One region of the Brevundimonas sp. AVps31 genome, then DNA from elsewhere that is predicted to be linked to it. Evidence: riboswitches for the same ligand, from Rfam matches in the RefSeq annotation. Region 1 holds a riboswitch; the other holds the start of a gene.

The links. A riboswitch is a leader RNA that binds a small molecule or an ion and turns the genes downstream of it on or off. The one in region 1 is predicted to bind S-adenosylmethionine.
Region 2: it holds a riboswitch for S-adenosylmethionine, as region 1 does, so the genes downstream of both, metX (homoserine O-succinyltransferase MetX) here and ACW174_RS12215 (TonB-dependent receptor plug domain-containing protein) in region 1, are expected to answer to the same signal.

Annotation. Positions count from the first base shown of each region.
Region 1 is NZ_CM178736.1:2,495,725-2,502,849, reverse strand. It holds gene ACW174_RS12235 (serine hydrolase) at 1-453, shown strand, start outside; gene rpsF (30S ribosomal protein S6) at 665-1,057, shown strand; gene rpsR (30S ribosomal protein S18) at 1,070-1,345, shown strand; gene rplI (50S ribosomal protein L9) at 1,347-1,931, shown strand; SAM riboswitch class I at 2,041-2,151, shown strand; gene ACW174_RS12215 (TonB-dependent receptor plug domain-containing protein) at 2,446-4,872, shown strand; gene ACW174_RS12210 (hypothetical protein) at 5,213-5,755, shown strand; gene ACW174_RS12205 (hypothetical protein) at 5,862-6,236, shown strand; gene ACW174_RS12200 (replicative DNA helicase) at 6,353-7,125, shown strand, end outside.
Region 2 is NZ_CM178736.1:616,854-623,978, forward strand. It holds gene ACW174_RS02930 (NAD(P)-dependent oxidoreductase) at 1-580, opposite strand, end outside; gene ACW174_RS02935 (TorF family putative porin) at 752-1,429, opposite strand; gene ACW174_RS02940 (ammonium transporter) at 1,521-2,876, opposite strand; SAM riboswitch class I at 3,131-3,255, shown strand; gene metX (homoserine O-succinyltransferase MetX) at 3,354-4,346, shown strand; gene metB (cystathionine gamma-synthase) at 4,343-5,533, shown strand; gene ACW174_RS02955 (homoserine dehydrogenase) at 5,535-6,761, shown strand; gene ACW174_RS02960 (TonB-dependent receptor) at 6,822-7,125, opposite strand, start outside.

The sequences.
Region 1 (7,125 bases):
GTCTCCCTGCCCTCGGCCCCCGCGACGCCGACGCGCGTAACCCCGGCCCCGTCGGAGCGCGCCGCCGAACGCTCGGCGGCGCCTATCCGGCGCGCCGAGGCGCGCCCGGCCGATGTGACCACCATCCTGAACGGCGGCGTGCCGACCGCCCCTGCCCGCACCCCTCCACCCCGGACAGCGCCGCGCACGCCCGCCCGCGAACCGGCGCGCGAGCCCGCGGGCCGCTGGGCCGTGCAGGTCGGCGCCTTCCGCGATGAGGCGGTGGCCCGCAACTGGCTGACCGAGGTCAACCGCCGCTTCCGCACCCAGTTCGCCAACGCCGAACGCAATGTGCAGGACGCCTCGGGCTGGTACCGCTCGCGCTTCACCGGCATGACCGAGGCCGGCGCCCAGGCCGCCTGCACCGCCCTGGCCGAACGGCGGGTCACCTGCATGGTGGTGCGGCCGGAGTAGCAGCGGCCGCCAGGCCTTGCGTCCCAGCCTTGCTCCCAAGCCTTGCTCACAAGCCGCTTTTCCCCTATACGCGCCGCCTTTCCAGGACCTCGGTCCCGGTGCGGAGCTCCAAAGGGTTCGGGAAGTCATTCCGGCCGCCGCCTCGGGAACCATCGTGGAACGGACTTTAACCCGGTCCGCCCGCGCCGACGTCCACAAGGGAGACTACCGCATGGCTCTTTACGAGCACACGGTCATGACGCGCCAGGATATCTCGGCGCAGCAGGCCGAAGCGCTGAACGACACCATCAAGGGCTTGATCGAGGAAGCCGGCGGCTCCGTCGCCAAGATCGAGTATTGGGGTCTGCGCAACCTGACCTACCGCGTGAAGAAGAACCGCAAGGCTCACTATTCGCTGCTCGCCGTCGACGCCCCTCCGGCCGCCATGGCCGAAGTCGAGCGCCAGCTGTCGATCAACGAAGACGTGCTGCGCTGGCTGACCGTCCGCGTCGAGGAACTCGACCTGGAACTGTCGCCGCTGCTGGCCCGTCGTGAACGTGAGCGCGAACGCGAACGTGAGCGTGGTCCCCGTGACGACGCCCCCGCCGCCGAAGCGACCTTCTAAGGAACCCGGAACATGACCGATACCACCGCCCCGTCGCCGGGCGCGCCGGCCGGCTCCGGCCCGGCCCGTCGCCCCTTCTTCCGTCGCCGCAAGGTTTGCCCGTTCACGGGTCCGAACGCGCCGAAGATCGACTACAAGGACGTCAAACTCCTGCAGCGCTACATCTCCGAGCGCGGCAAGATCGTCCCGTCGCGCATCACCGCCGTTTCCCAGAAGAAGCAGCGCCTGCTGGCCCAGGCCATCAAGCGCGCGCGCTACTTGGCCCTCCTGCCCTACGTGGTGAAGTAAGATGAAGGTCGTTCTGCTGGAACGCGTCGAGAACCTCGGCGCCATCGGCGACGTCGTCACTGTAAAGGACGGCTTCGCTCGTAACTTCCTTCTGCCGCGCGACAAGGCCCGTCGGGCCACGGCCGCCAACCTGAAGGCCTTCGAACTCGACCGCGCCGCCATCGAGGCCCGCAACGAGAAGAACAAGTCCGACTCGCAAAAGGTCGCCGACAAGATCGACGGCCAGACCTACGTCATGATCCGTCAGGCCGGTGAAACCGGTCAGCTGTACGGTTCGGTCGCCGGTCGCGACGTCGTCGAGGCCGTTCAGGCCGAAGGCGGCAAGATCGAGCGTTCGCAAGTCGTGCTGAACGTGCCGATCAAGACGCTGGGCGTCCACGAAGTGCTGGTTCGCCTGCACGCCGAGGTCACGGCCACCGTCAAGATCAACATCGCCCGTTCGGCTGAAGAAGCCGAGCGTCAAGCCAAGGGCGAGGACGTGATCAAGTCGGCCTACGACGAAGACCGTGAAGCCGCCGCCGAACAGGCCGCGGACATGGTCGCCGGCGGCGCCGGCCAGCAAGACGGCCTGGGTTCGGAAGCCTGAACCCAGCCTTAGTGCTGAAAAGACACGGCGGCGTGGGGGAAACCCTGCGCCGCCGAACTTTTTTCCGATGCCCGCTTGACGCATTTATGACGCATCGCAATATCGCAACTGCTCATCGAGACCGGCTGAGGGATAGGCCCTTTGACGTCGGGGCAACCTGCGGACCTCCGTAAGGTGCCAACTCCTTCGGGACCCCTCTCCGGGTCGCGGCAGATGAGAGGCCGGTTCACAGCCGGACTCCCCCTATCTGTCACCGCAGGCGTTCCTGATCGAGCAGGAGACGACCATGCGTGCCTTCGCACCCCATGCCCTGACCGTTCTCGCCGCTGACGTTCGCGCGCCGCGCACCCTCATGCGCGGCGCGGGTCCCATGCGATGTCGCCGTTCGCTTTGATCGGCTGACCTCCCCGACCTCCGGTCGGACCTGAACTCCCACATCGCTAGCCCGGACACCCGGCGATCGCAGCCCGCGACGCCGACCGGGCGCCTGCGTCTTATCGAGAAGAGACCCGTCATGAGCCTCACCGCCAACACCGCCCGCTCCCGCCTGACCCTGTTCGCCGCGGCCTCCGCCTCCGCACTGCTGGCCGGGGCCGCGAACGCCCAGACCGCGCCCGACACGACCGAGATCGACGAGGTCGTCGTCACCGGCACCCGCGTGCCGAACCGCTCGCGCCTCGACACCCTGTCGCCCGTCGATGTGGTGACGGCGCAGGACCTGCAGACGCGCGGCACGACCGAACTGGGCGCCGCCCTGGCCGCGTCCATCCCGTCGCTGACCTTCCAGCGGCCGTCGGTCGTCGACGGCACCGACTCCATCCGCCCGGCCACCCTGCGCGGCCTGTCGCCCGATCAGACGCTGGTGCTGGTCAACGGCACGCGCCGTCATGCCTCGGCCCTGGTCAACGTCAACGGCTCGGTCGGTCGCGGCTCGGCGGCGGTGGACCTGAACACCATCCCGGCGGGGGCGCTGGATCGCGTGGAGGTGCTGCGCGACGGCGCCTCGGCCCAGTACGGGTCCGACGCCATCGCGGGCGTGGTCAACCTTCGCCTGCGACAGGCGGATCACGGTGGCGGCGCGACGCTGACCCTGGGCCAGTACTACACCACCGTGGACACCGCCCGGACCGGGGGGCGGGATGAAGAAGACGGCGGCACCGTCACCGCCTCGGCCTGGCAAGGCTTTGGCCTCGGGCAGGACGGCTATCTGACCGTCAGCGCGGAATACCTGCAGCGCGACGCGACCAACCGGGCTGACGTCGATCCCCGCGTCACGCCCAACGCCGTCACCGCCCGCTTCGGCGATCCGGAGGTGACCCAGTGGACCGTCTTCGCCAACGCCGGCCTGCCGCTGGGCAACGGCTGGGACGCCTATGGCTGGGCCGGTTATCAGGATCGCGACAGTGAAAGCGCCGCCTTCCCGCGTCTGGCCGGCAATCTGAACAACGTGCCGGCCCTCTATCCGCAGGGCTTCCTGCCCAAGATCGCCATCAATTCGCAGGATGTGTCGCTGGCGGGCGGCCTGCGCGGCGCCATCGGCGGCTGGGATGCGGATGTGAACCTGGTCTATGGCCGCAATGCGCTGGACTTCCGCACCGAGGATTCGCTCAACGCCACCTATGGCGCCGCCTCCCCGACCAGCTTCGACTCCGGCGCGCTGATCTATGACCAGTTGGTGCTGGGCGTGGACTTCACGCGCCAGTACGCGTTGGGACTGTTCGCCCCGGTCAACGTCGCCACCGGTCTGGAAGCCCGGCGCGAGACCTACGAGATCCAGGCGGGCCAGCCGGAATCCTACAATCGCGGTCCGCTGGGCGGCAACACGGCCCTGGCCGGCGGGGCGCAGGGCTTCCCCGGCTTCCAGCCGTCGAATGTGGTGGACGAGGACCGCACCGCCGTCGGCGTCTATCTGGATGTCGAGGCGCCGATCACCGAACAGCTGACCGTCGCGGGCGCCGTCCGCTTCGAGGACTATTCCGACTTCGGAACCTCGACGACCGGCAAGCTCTCGGCCCGCTATGACTTCACGCCGTCCTTCGCCCTGCGGGGTGCGGTCTCGACCGGCTTCCGCGCCCCGTCGCTGCAGCAGTCGTACTTCACCTCGACCAGTTCGGTGATCCAGAACGGTTCGGTGGTCGAGACGGGCACCTTCCCGTCCACCAGCCCGATCGCGACGGCCCTGGGCGGCCAGCCGCTGGAGGCCGAAACCTCGACCAACTACACGCTCGGCGCCGTGTTCCGGTTCGGCGATTTCGACCTGACCGTCGACGCCTACCAGATCGACATCGAGGACCAGATCGTCCTGTCCGAGCTGTTGGCCGGACGGAACTCGGCGGGCGCGATCACCAATCCGGCCATCGCCACCCTGCTGGACCCGTTCGGCATCCAGGCGTCCCGCTTCTTCCTGAACGGAGTGGAGACCAGCACAAAGGGGGTGGACGTGGTCGGGCGTTATCGCCTGAATACGGAAGAGTATGGCGATCTGAACCTGACGGTGGCGGCGAATTTCAATGACGTCTCGGTGGACCGTGTGCCGACCACCACCTCGACCCTGCCCTCGCCCCCGGCCCTGTTCGGCCGTCAGCGCATCCTGACCATCGAGGACGGCACGCCGGACACCAAGGTGTCGGGCACGGCGGACTGGAGCTATGGCCGTTGGGGCGTCACCGCCCGCACGACCTACTACGCCAGTGTGCTGCAGCCCGGTTCGACGGCCGCCGCCGACTACTCCACCGGCGACAAGATCACCGCCGACTTCGAGGGCCGGTTCCGGCCGAACGACCGGATCACCCTGGCGCTGGGTGTGGACAACGCCTTCGACGAATACCCGGACGCCGTCCCCGCCACCCTGAACAGCAACGGCGTGCTGGGCTTCCCCTACTACTCGCCGTTCGGCTTCAACGGGCGCTTCGTCTATGCGCGCATCGGCCTGAACTGGTGATCGTGCAGCCCTGAGCCCGACAAGGAGCAGTCTGCTACCAGGTGACGGCGTGGCAGGCGCGGCGGTTTCGATCGCCGAGTCTGCCACGGGCCCCAGTTGCGGCTCCTGACAATCGCATGAGTTGAATACCGCCCGCTTTGATGCACACCTTGCACGCGTCCTGAATCGGCCGTCGAGGGAGAAATCAGTGCGGCGATCTTTGCTCTGCCTCGGCGCGGCCGGCGCAAGCATCGCGGGGTGCGCGACCACGCCGCCGACTGTTTCGTCGGAGGTGGCCCTGATGCTAACCCCACGCCCCGAAGAGGGGTGCGACTTTGAGCGCCCGGATCGGGAGATCGCATTGGCGATCAATACCGACAGGACAGAGCCGATGATTCGGAATCGAGGATTCGGCCAGCCGACGACTTTGACCTACAGGGTTCGCAATGCCCAACTGATGCAGCAGCCGAAAGCTGGGGATCAGCTCTGCCTGACCGTGCTGCGCGGACCGACAATGCGCCACAAGGTCGCCGTCTATGGTTTTGATGTCCGGTTTCTCGACCCCTTTCAGGCTGAAATCACTCCCGCCTATTCCCGACTGGACCAACCGCTGTTCGGACCGCGCGGCGCGGGTGATGTGAACGTCAGCCTGGCCTTCGTCGCGGGACGCCAGACGGCGAGCGAACGGCGGCTTTCTGCAAGCGCGAGCTTTGACCTGGGTCCCGTCGCCCGGCGCGGAACCCGACGATCCGGTCAGACTGCGATCCTTGAACTGCCTGAAGCCCGCACCAGCTCCATGACACGACTGGGCGTGATCGTTCGGGAGGCGGGCGCGGGTCAGTCTTCGGTCATCCCGGCCGAACTGATGGAACAGGCACTGACTGACGGCGTCCGTGTGGATTGATCCCCCCTGCCAAAGGCTGTGCCTGACCTCTGAGCAGCGCCACCATCGACCGTTGTTTCGCCATGATATTCGCGGCAAGCTGAGCCGTTCAGAGGGGAAGCGGTCCATGCGTGCAGTCGTCGTCGCGGTTCTGGCCGCCTGTCTTTTCGCCGGTGCGGCCGTCGCCCAGTCGGGCATGACGCTGGACGCCTTCGTCACGCGGGCCAACCGGATCCCGCTGAACGCAACCGCCATGCTGCGCCCCGACGCCCACCGGCTGAAGGGCGAGGCGGAACGCGCCTTCCGGACCGTGGGGACCGAGATCGAGGCCGCCCGCGCGGCCGGTCGCGCACCCGGCGCCTGCCCGCCCGCGCAGATCAGTCTGAACGTCCGCCAGTTGCTGGCCCATCTGAACGCCATCCCGCAGGCGCGGCGGCAGCGGATGAGCGTCACCGACGGCATTCGCGACTGGATGGCCGCCCGCTACCCCTGCCCGGGCTGAGCCGTTAACTGATCCGGCTACGGAATTCGGGGTCACCCACAAGCCCGGTCAGTTATCCCAAACCCACGATACGACCGAACATGACGTGTCGGGCGGTTAAGGGCATGAGAATGACCATGAACGCCTTCGCTCCTTCCGCCTTCGATACGCCATCCGTCGCCTCCCTGCCGCACAACCTCGAGGCCGAGCAGGCGCTGCTGGGCTCGCTGATGTTCGACAACTCGGTGTTCGAGCGGCTGAATGACCGCCTGCGCGGCAGCCATTTCTACGAACCCTTCCACCAGCGTCTGTACGACGCGATCGAGGACCATATCCGTCAGGGCATGCTGGCCGAGCCGACCATCCTGATGGAGCGGTTCAAACAGGACCCGGCCTTTCAGGAGTTCGGCGGCCTGCGCTATCTGGCCGATCTGGTCGACCGCGCCCCGCCCGGCGCCAACGCCCCCGACTATGCCCGCGTCGTCTATGACCTGGCGCTGCGCCGCGACCTGATCCGCATCGGCGGGGAGATCATCAAGGAGGCGCCCAACCCGGAGACGCCGGCCGACGAACAGATCGAACAGGCCGAACAGACCCTGTATTCGCTGGCCGAAACCGGCAAGCCGTCGTCGGGCTTCGTCAGCTTCTCCCACGCCCTGAACGGGGCGGTGGACATGGCCGCGGAGGCCTATCAGCGCGAAGGCAAGCTGGCGGGTCTGGCGACCCATCTGGACGATCTGGACTCCAAGCTGGGGGGGCTGCACCCGTCCGACCTTCTGATCCTCGCGGGCCGTCCGTCGATGGGCAAGACGGCGCTGGCGACCAACATCGCCTTCAACGTGGCGCGCAACTATCGCTGGGAGCCGACGCCGGAGGGCCGCAAGACGGTCAACGGCGGCGTGGTCGCCTT
Region 2 (7,125 bases), 1.7 Mb from region 1:
TGAAGCCGGGGATGCCGTAGGTCAGCAGCCCGCCCGCGCGATCGTGCCGATCATAGACGGTGACCGCATAGCCCGCGCTGCGCAGCCGGTCCGCCGCCGCCATGCCCGCCGGACCCGCACCGATGATGCCCACCGACTGACCTTTTTCGGCGCGGGGCCGGATTGGATCGACCCAGCCGTTTTCAAACGCCATGTCGCCCAGCCAGCGCTCCACCGAGCCGATGGTGACCGTCTCCCAACCCGACTGTTCCAGGGTGCAGGCGCCCTCGCACAGGCGGTCCTGCGGACAGATGCGGCCGCAGATTTCGGGCATGGTCGAGGTGGCCTCGGACTGACGCCACGCCTCCTCGGCGCGCCCCTCGGCGGCCAGCTTCAGCCAGTCGGGAATGTTGTTCTCAAGCGGACAGCCGGACTGACAGAAGGGCACGCCGCACTGGGCGCAACGGCTGGCCTGCGTCTTGCCGGCGGCGGGCGCGAACTCGGCGTATATCTCGGCGTGATTATGCACACGGTCGGCGGCCGGCGCCTTGGCCGGGCCCGTTCTCGGGACAACAACGAAAGTCTGGTTCACGGACGCCAAGGCAAGCCCTCTTCGCAAGTGCACAAGTTGTAGGGGCTTTGATCAGGCTAGGCAATTTCTATGCTGTCCGTGCACAGAAAGACTGCTCTCCAGAAAAGGCAGACCGGCAAAACCCGACAACGAGGCAAGGTCTTGCCGGCCATGGCCGGGCGGAAGGGCGCCCGGATCGGTCTAGAAGGTATATTTGATGCTGGCGACGAAGCGGTCGTCGCTCAGCGGGGTGTCCACGTCGGTGTCGTGATAGCGACCATCCAGGCTGATCTTGTCGGTCAGCGCATAGGCCACGCCCGCGTTCCAGGTGGTGTAGTCAAGGCCGTCGAAGTCCTGATTGCCGACGGCGGCCGTGGCCGTGAACTTGTCGGCAAAAGCCCAGGCGGCGTTGGCTTCCACATAGGTCGCGTCGTCGATCGCACCCGAATAGTCGGGGGTGTAATAGACGGCCGCGCCGAGGGTGACCGGGCCGAAGGCGCGCGAGGCGGCGGCCTTGAACTCCACGAAATTGTAATCCGCGCCCGAGGGCTCATTGACGTAAAGATAGCCGATGACGCCGAAGTCGAGGGCGAAGCCGGCCGCCTCAGTGCGATAGCCGCCGTAGACATCCACTTCGGCGTCGGTGTCATCGAAGAAGTCCACGTTCGAGGCCCAGGCGCCGGCGTAGAAGCCGGACTCGAAGGTGACGTCGACGCCGCCCTGGATCGCGGGGCTCTCGTCCGTCTGGCTGAGGCCGCGGAACACGTAGTCCGAGGTGGCGGCGATGTTGAAGCTGAAATCCTGGGCGCTGGCGGCCGAGGCCGAGGCGGCGGCGATCAGGGCGACGGCGGCAGCCGCGGCGTAAGAGGCGAGTTTCATATCTGTGGTCCCCAATGTTCTGTCGATGGTCGGCACGCGAACGCTTACTGGGGCCGGGGCGGGAGGAGAGAGCTCCCGCCCCGACAGGAGGTCAGGCGGACTCCAGCGCCTCGCCGTGGAGGTGGGTGTCCAGCCCTTCTTCTTCCGCCGCCGGGCTGACGCGCAGGCCGGTGGTGAACTTGCAGATGATCAGGATGATCAGGGTGCCGACCGCGCTGTAGGCGATGGTCCAGCCCAGACCGATCAGCTGGGTCATGACGTTGGCGCCCTCACCCAGGCTGTTGATCGCGGTGGAGGCGAAGACCCCGGTCAGCAGGGCGCCCAGCAGACCGCCCGCGCCGTGGATGCCGAAGGCGTCCAGCGAGTCGTCGTAGCGGAGCAGCTTCTTGATCCAGACCGACGAGGCGTAGCAGACCGGACCGGCGATCAGGCCGATGATCACCGCGCCCTTGGGATCCACGAAGCCGGCGGCCGGCGTGATGGCGACCAGACCGGCGACGATGCCGGACAGCACGCCGATCAGGGATGCCTTCTTCTTCTCGATCACCTCGATGATCTTCCAGGTGATGGACGCGGCGGCCGCGGCCAGGACGGTGTTGAGCAGGGCCACGCCCGCCAGGGCGTTGGCGCCGCCCGCCGAACCGGCGTTGAACCCGATCCAGCCGACCAGCAGCAGCGAGGCGCCGATCATGGTCAGCACCGGATTGTGCGCCGTGATGGCTTCCTTGCCATAGCCCTTGCGGGCGCCGAGGAAGATTGCGCAGACCAGACCGGCCACGCCCGAGTTGACGTGCACGACCGCGCCGCCGGCGAAGTCCAGCACCCCGGCCGAGCCGAGGAAGCCGCCACCCCAGACCCAGTGGGCGATGGGCGCATAGACCAGCAGCGACCAGAGCGCCGTGAACAGCAGCAGGCTGGTGTATTTCAGACGTTCCGCGAAGGCCCCGGTGACCAACGCCGGCGTGATGATCGCGAAGGTCATCTGGAACGACAGGAACAGGAACTCCGGAATGCCCGGAAGCAGGCTGTGCGCCGTCTCCATGCCCACGCCGTTCAGGAACATGGCGTCAAAGCTGCCGATGAACCTGTTCACCGTTTCAGCCGGATAGCCGGCGAGGTCGCCCGCCGACCCGAAGGCGATCGAATAGCCCGCCACGAACCACACCAGGGTGGCCACCCCGAAGACGCCGACCGACTGGGTGATGGTGGCGATGACGTTCTTGCGGCGAACCATGCCGCCATAGAAGAGCGCCAGCCCCGGAAGGGTCATAAGAAGGACCAGGGCGGTCGAGGTGGCCAGCCAGGCCGTCCCGGCGCCGTCCAGTTCAAGCGGAACCTGGTGGGCGAGAAGCGCCGGCGCCGCTGCGGGCGCGGCGCTGGCCGCCGTTGCGAATACTGTCGTCAAAAGTCCGAGTGCGAAACCCGAACAGCCGCGAAGTCGTGTCATCTCAATCCCCCAAAAGGACGCCGTTACGCATTAGCGAACTGTTTACCGCACCTGCGAAATGCGCAAGTGGACGGATGGAGATTCAAGAAACTTTGTTGCGCCAAGAGCGCACCTGACTCTCTGAAGCGCAATATTCTTTGTGCTATACCCGCTCTCAAAGCATGACCATGCCGCTGTAAAGCCAAGCTTGAGAATTCGCAGTCGCAACATTTTTGGGGGATTGACGAGCCTGTTTGCGTTCGGCACCGTAAGGACACTCATCAAGACCGGCTGAGGGATAGGCCCTTTGACGCCGGGGCAACCTTCCAGTGATCCACCCGATCATTGGAGATGGTGCCAACTCCTGCGGGGCGTCTTCGGAAGCCGCGAGAGATGAGTGAAGCGAGCGGACCCTTGCGGGTCCGGACGACTTCACGGGTCTTTTACGCAGAGGTTGGTTCGCCCCATCGGTTTCGCTGAGCGAGACCGGAGCGGACTGTGGCGTCCACCACCGAATGGATCATCGACGAAGCCCCCGGCCGTGATGTGGCCGCCGCGATTCCGGCCGGCTTCCGGTTGGCGTCGGGCGAGCGTCTGGCGGCGGAACGGATCGTCGGTCGCGTCCATGGTCCCGACGCGGGTCCGTTGGTGGTCGTCGCCGGCGGCATCTCCAGCGGCCGGTTCGCCGCCAGCTGGTGGTCCTGGGCCGTCCGTCACGGCGGCCCCGTTGACCTGAACCGCGTCCGCGTCCTGGCGCTTGATCTGTTGCCGGGCAAGACCGATCCGGCCGTCACCATCACCACCGGGGATCAGGCCCGCCTGCTGGCCGTGCTGCTGGACGCGCTGGACGAGCCGCGCATCGACGCCTTTGTCGGCGCTTCCTACGGCGGCTGCATCGGACTGGCCTTCGCCAGCGCCTTCCCCGAGCGGATCGGCGAACTGGTGGTCCTCTCCGCCGCCCACCGCGCCCATCCGGCGGCCACCGCCTGGCGCGGCGTCCAGCGCCGGGTGCTGGCCTTCGCCCGCGACTGCGGCCGGGAGGCTGAGGGCATCGCCCTGGCCCGCGAACTGGCCATGACCACCTACCGCACCGCCGACGAGTTCGACTGGCGCTTCGCCACCACCGCCCCGGATCAGGCGGGTGCCCCCTACCCGGTCTGCGACTATCTGATCGCACGCGGCGCCGGCTATGCCGAGGTCACCAGCGCCGACCGCTGGATCACCCTGTCGGACTCGCTCGACCGCCACGCGATCGCGCCAGAGGCGGTGCTCTGTCCCCTGACCCTGCTCGGCTTCACCAGTGACCGGCTGGTGCCCATCGAGGACCTGCGCGATCTGGCCGCCCGCGCGCCCGCCCTGCGCCAGTTCACCGAGGCCGGCTCAATCTTCGGCCACGACGCCTTCCTGAAGGAGCGCGAGGTCGTCGGCCGCACGCTCCACGACGCCCTGACACCCTTTTACGCCCGCCAGCCTGACGAGATCGCCGCATGACCTGTTCCAGCGAAGCCCACCCCTGTACCACCGCCGCCCGGCACGGCGTGAACAACGACCCCGCGCACGGGGCGGTGATGCCGCCGCTGTACCTGTCGTCGAACTACAGCTTCGACGGCCTCGATGGGAAACGGAAGTACGACTACACGCGCTCGGGCAATCCGACCCGCGACGTCTTGGGCGAGACCTTGGCCAAGCTGGAAGGCGGCGTCGGGGCGGTGGTGACCGCGACGGGCATGGCCGCCGTCGATCTGGCCCTGTTCTCGCTGGAGCCGGGCGACCTGCTGCTGGCGCCGCATGACCTGTACGGCGGCACCCATCGCCTGCTCTGCGCCCGCGCCCGCCGCAACCATTTCGACGTCCAGTTCGTCGACCAGAACGACCGCGCGGCGCTGGACGCCGCCTTCGCCCTGAACCCCAAGCTGATCCTGATCGAGACGCCGTCGAACCCGCTGATGCGCGTGGTCGATGTGGCCGACATCTGCGCCCGCGCCCATGCGGTCGGTTGCAAGGCGGCGGTGGACAACACCTTCCTGTCGCCCGCCCTGCAGAACCCGATCGAACTGGGCGCCGATCTGGTGATCCACTCGACCACGAAATACATCAACGGCCACTCCGACGTGGTCGGCGGCTGTGTGGTGGCCCGGGATCAGGCGGATCTGGAACAGCTGACCTGGTGGGCCAACTGCCTGGGCGTCACCGGCTCGCCCTTCGACGCCTATCTGACCCTGCGCGGCGTGCGCACCCTCTACGCCCGCATCGAACGCCAGCAGGCGACGGCGGGCCGTGTGGCCGAATGGCTGGACGCCCATCCGGCGGTCAAGCGCGTCAACTATCCGGGCCTGAAGAGCCATCCGGGTCACGAGATCGCCGCCCGCCAGCAGAAGGGCTTCGGCGCCATGCTGAGCTTCGAGCTGGCCGACATCGATGCGGTGCGGACCCTGGTCGATCAGCTGGAGGTCTTCACCCTGGCGGAGTCGCTGGGCGGGGTCGAAAGCCTGATCGCCCATCCGACCCTGATGACCCACGCGGCCATGACGCCGGAAGCGCGCGAGACCGCCGGCATCACCGACGGCCTGCTGCGCCTGTCCATCGGGCTGGAGCATCCGGACGACCTGCTGGCCGACCTGTCGACCGCGCTCGACGCCGTCGTCGCCGCCACGTCGCTGGAAGCCGAGGCCGCCTGACATGACCGCCGCCCTGTCGCCCCTGCCCCGCCCGGTCCCCGGCGCGGATGTGAGCCCTCATGCCCCGGATGAGCCCGTCGCCCTGCTGCAGCTCGACGCCGCCGACGTGGCCGACGCGGCCAGCGCGGTCTATCGCGAAATCCGGCGCGGGCGACGGGTCGTGGCCGTGGCGTCGGGCGGTTCGGACGCGGTCGCGCGGCTGGCCGGAGCGCTGGACGCCATCGGGGTGTCCGCCGCCCGCCCCGACCCGGGACAGGCCCTGCTGGAGGCGCCCGTCTCCATCGTCGCCGGACCTGAGGTCGCGATCCATCACCCCCGCATGGCGCCCGAGCATCCGCTGCGCGTGGCGCTGGCGGGATGCGGCGTGGTCGGCGGCGGGGTCCTGGCCCGGCTGCTGACGGATGACCGGTTCGCCGTGGTCGGCGTGCTGGTGCGCGATCCGTCCAAGCCCCGTGATCCGGCCGTGCCCGAGGGCCTGCTGCTGTCCGACCCCGCCGCCCTGCTGGCGCGCGAGCCGGACGTGCTGGTCGAAGCCATCTCCGATGCGTCCACCGGACTGGCCCTGATCCGCGCCGCCCTTTCGCGCGGCGTCGACGTGGTCAGCGCCAACAAACAGGCGGTCGGAAGCGACCTGGCCGCCCTGACCGCGCTGGCCGAGGCGCACGATGCGCGCCTGCTCTACTCCGCCAGCGTCGGCGGCGGCTCGCCCCTGATCGAGACCGTGCGCCGGGCCCGGGCCCATGGGGCGGTGGTGCGGATCGAGGCGGTCCTGAACGGCACCTGCAACTTCATCCTCAATCGGCTCGCCCGGGGTGCGCTCTTCGACGACGCCCTTATCGCCGCGCGCGAGGCGGGCTTCGCCGAGGAAGACCCGAGCGCCGACCTGTCGGGCTTCGACGCCGCGGCCAAGCTGGCCATCCTGGCGCATGAGGCGCTGGGCCGCGGGATGTCGCCCGAGCGCGTCGCGCGCGAAACCCTGTCCGCCGACGCGGCTGTCCTGTCCGGGCGCGTCCGCCAGCTTTCGCGACTGGACCTGCGGACGAACAGCGCCTCGGTGGCCTTGACCGCCGTCGACGGCGACGTCCTGTTCGCTGATCTGCCGGATGAGTGGAATGCGCTGCGCGTCACGACCGCCGACGGACGGGTCTTCACCGCACGGGGGCGCGGCGCCGGTCGGATCCCGACGACCGAGAGCGTGTGGGCCGACCTGACGGACCTGCTCGCCTGAAAAGAAAAGCCGCCGACCCGGGAGGGATCGGCGGCTGAGTGCGCTTCGGTTCAGGAGTGATCAGAAGCGATAGCGGGCGCCGACATAAATCTGGCGGCCGGTGTGGTGGTAGACCGAGGTGTTCTGGCGGTCCGCGCCGTCGCCGACGTACTGCTGGTTCTCCTCGTCCGTCAGGTTGAGGGCCTCCAGCGTCAGCTCCAGTTCGTCCGTCAGATTGTACGAGGCGGAGGCGTCCAGATTGAACGTGTCCATCTTGCCTTCGACAAAGTTGCCGTTCCGGCCCGGGACGTTCTGGATATAGCCTTCCCGGAAGGCGCCCGAGACGCGCGCCGAGAACCGGTCGTCCTCATAATAGAGGGTCGCG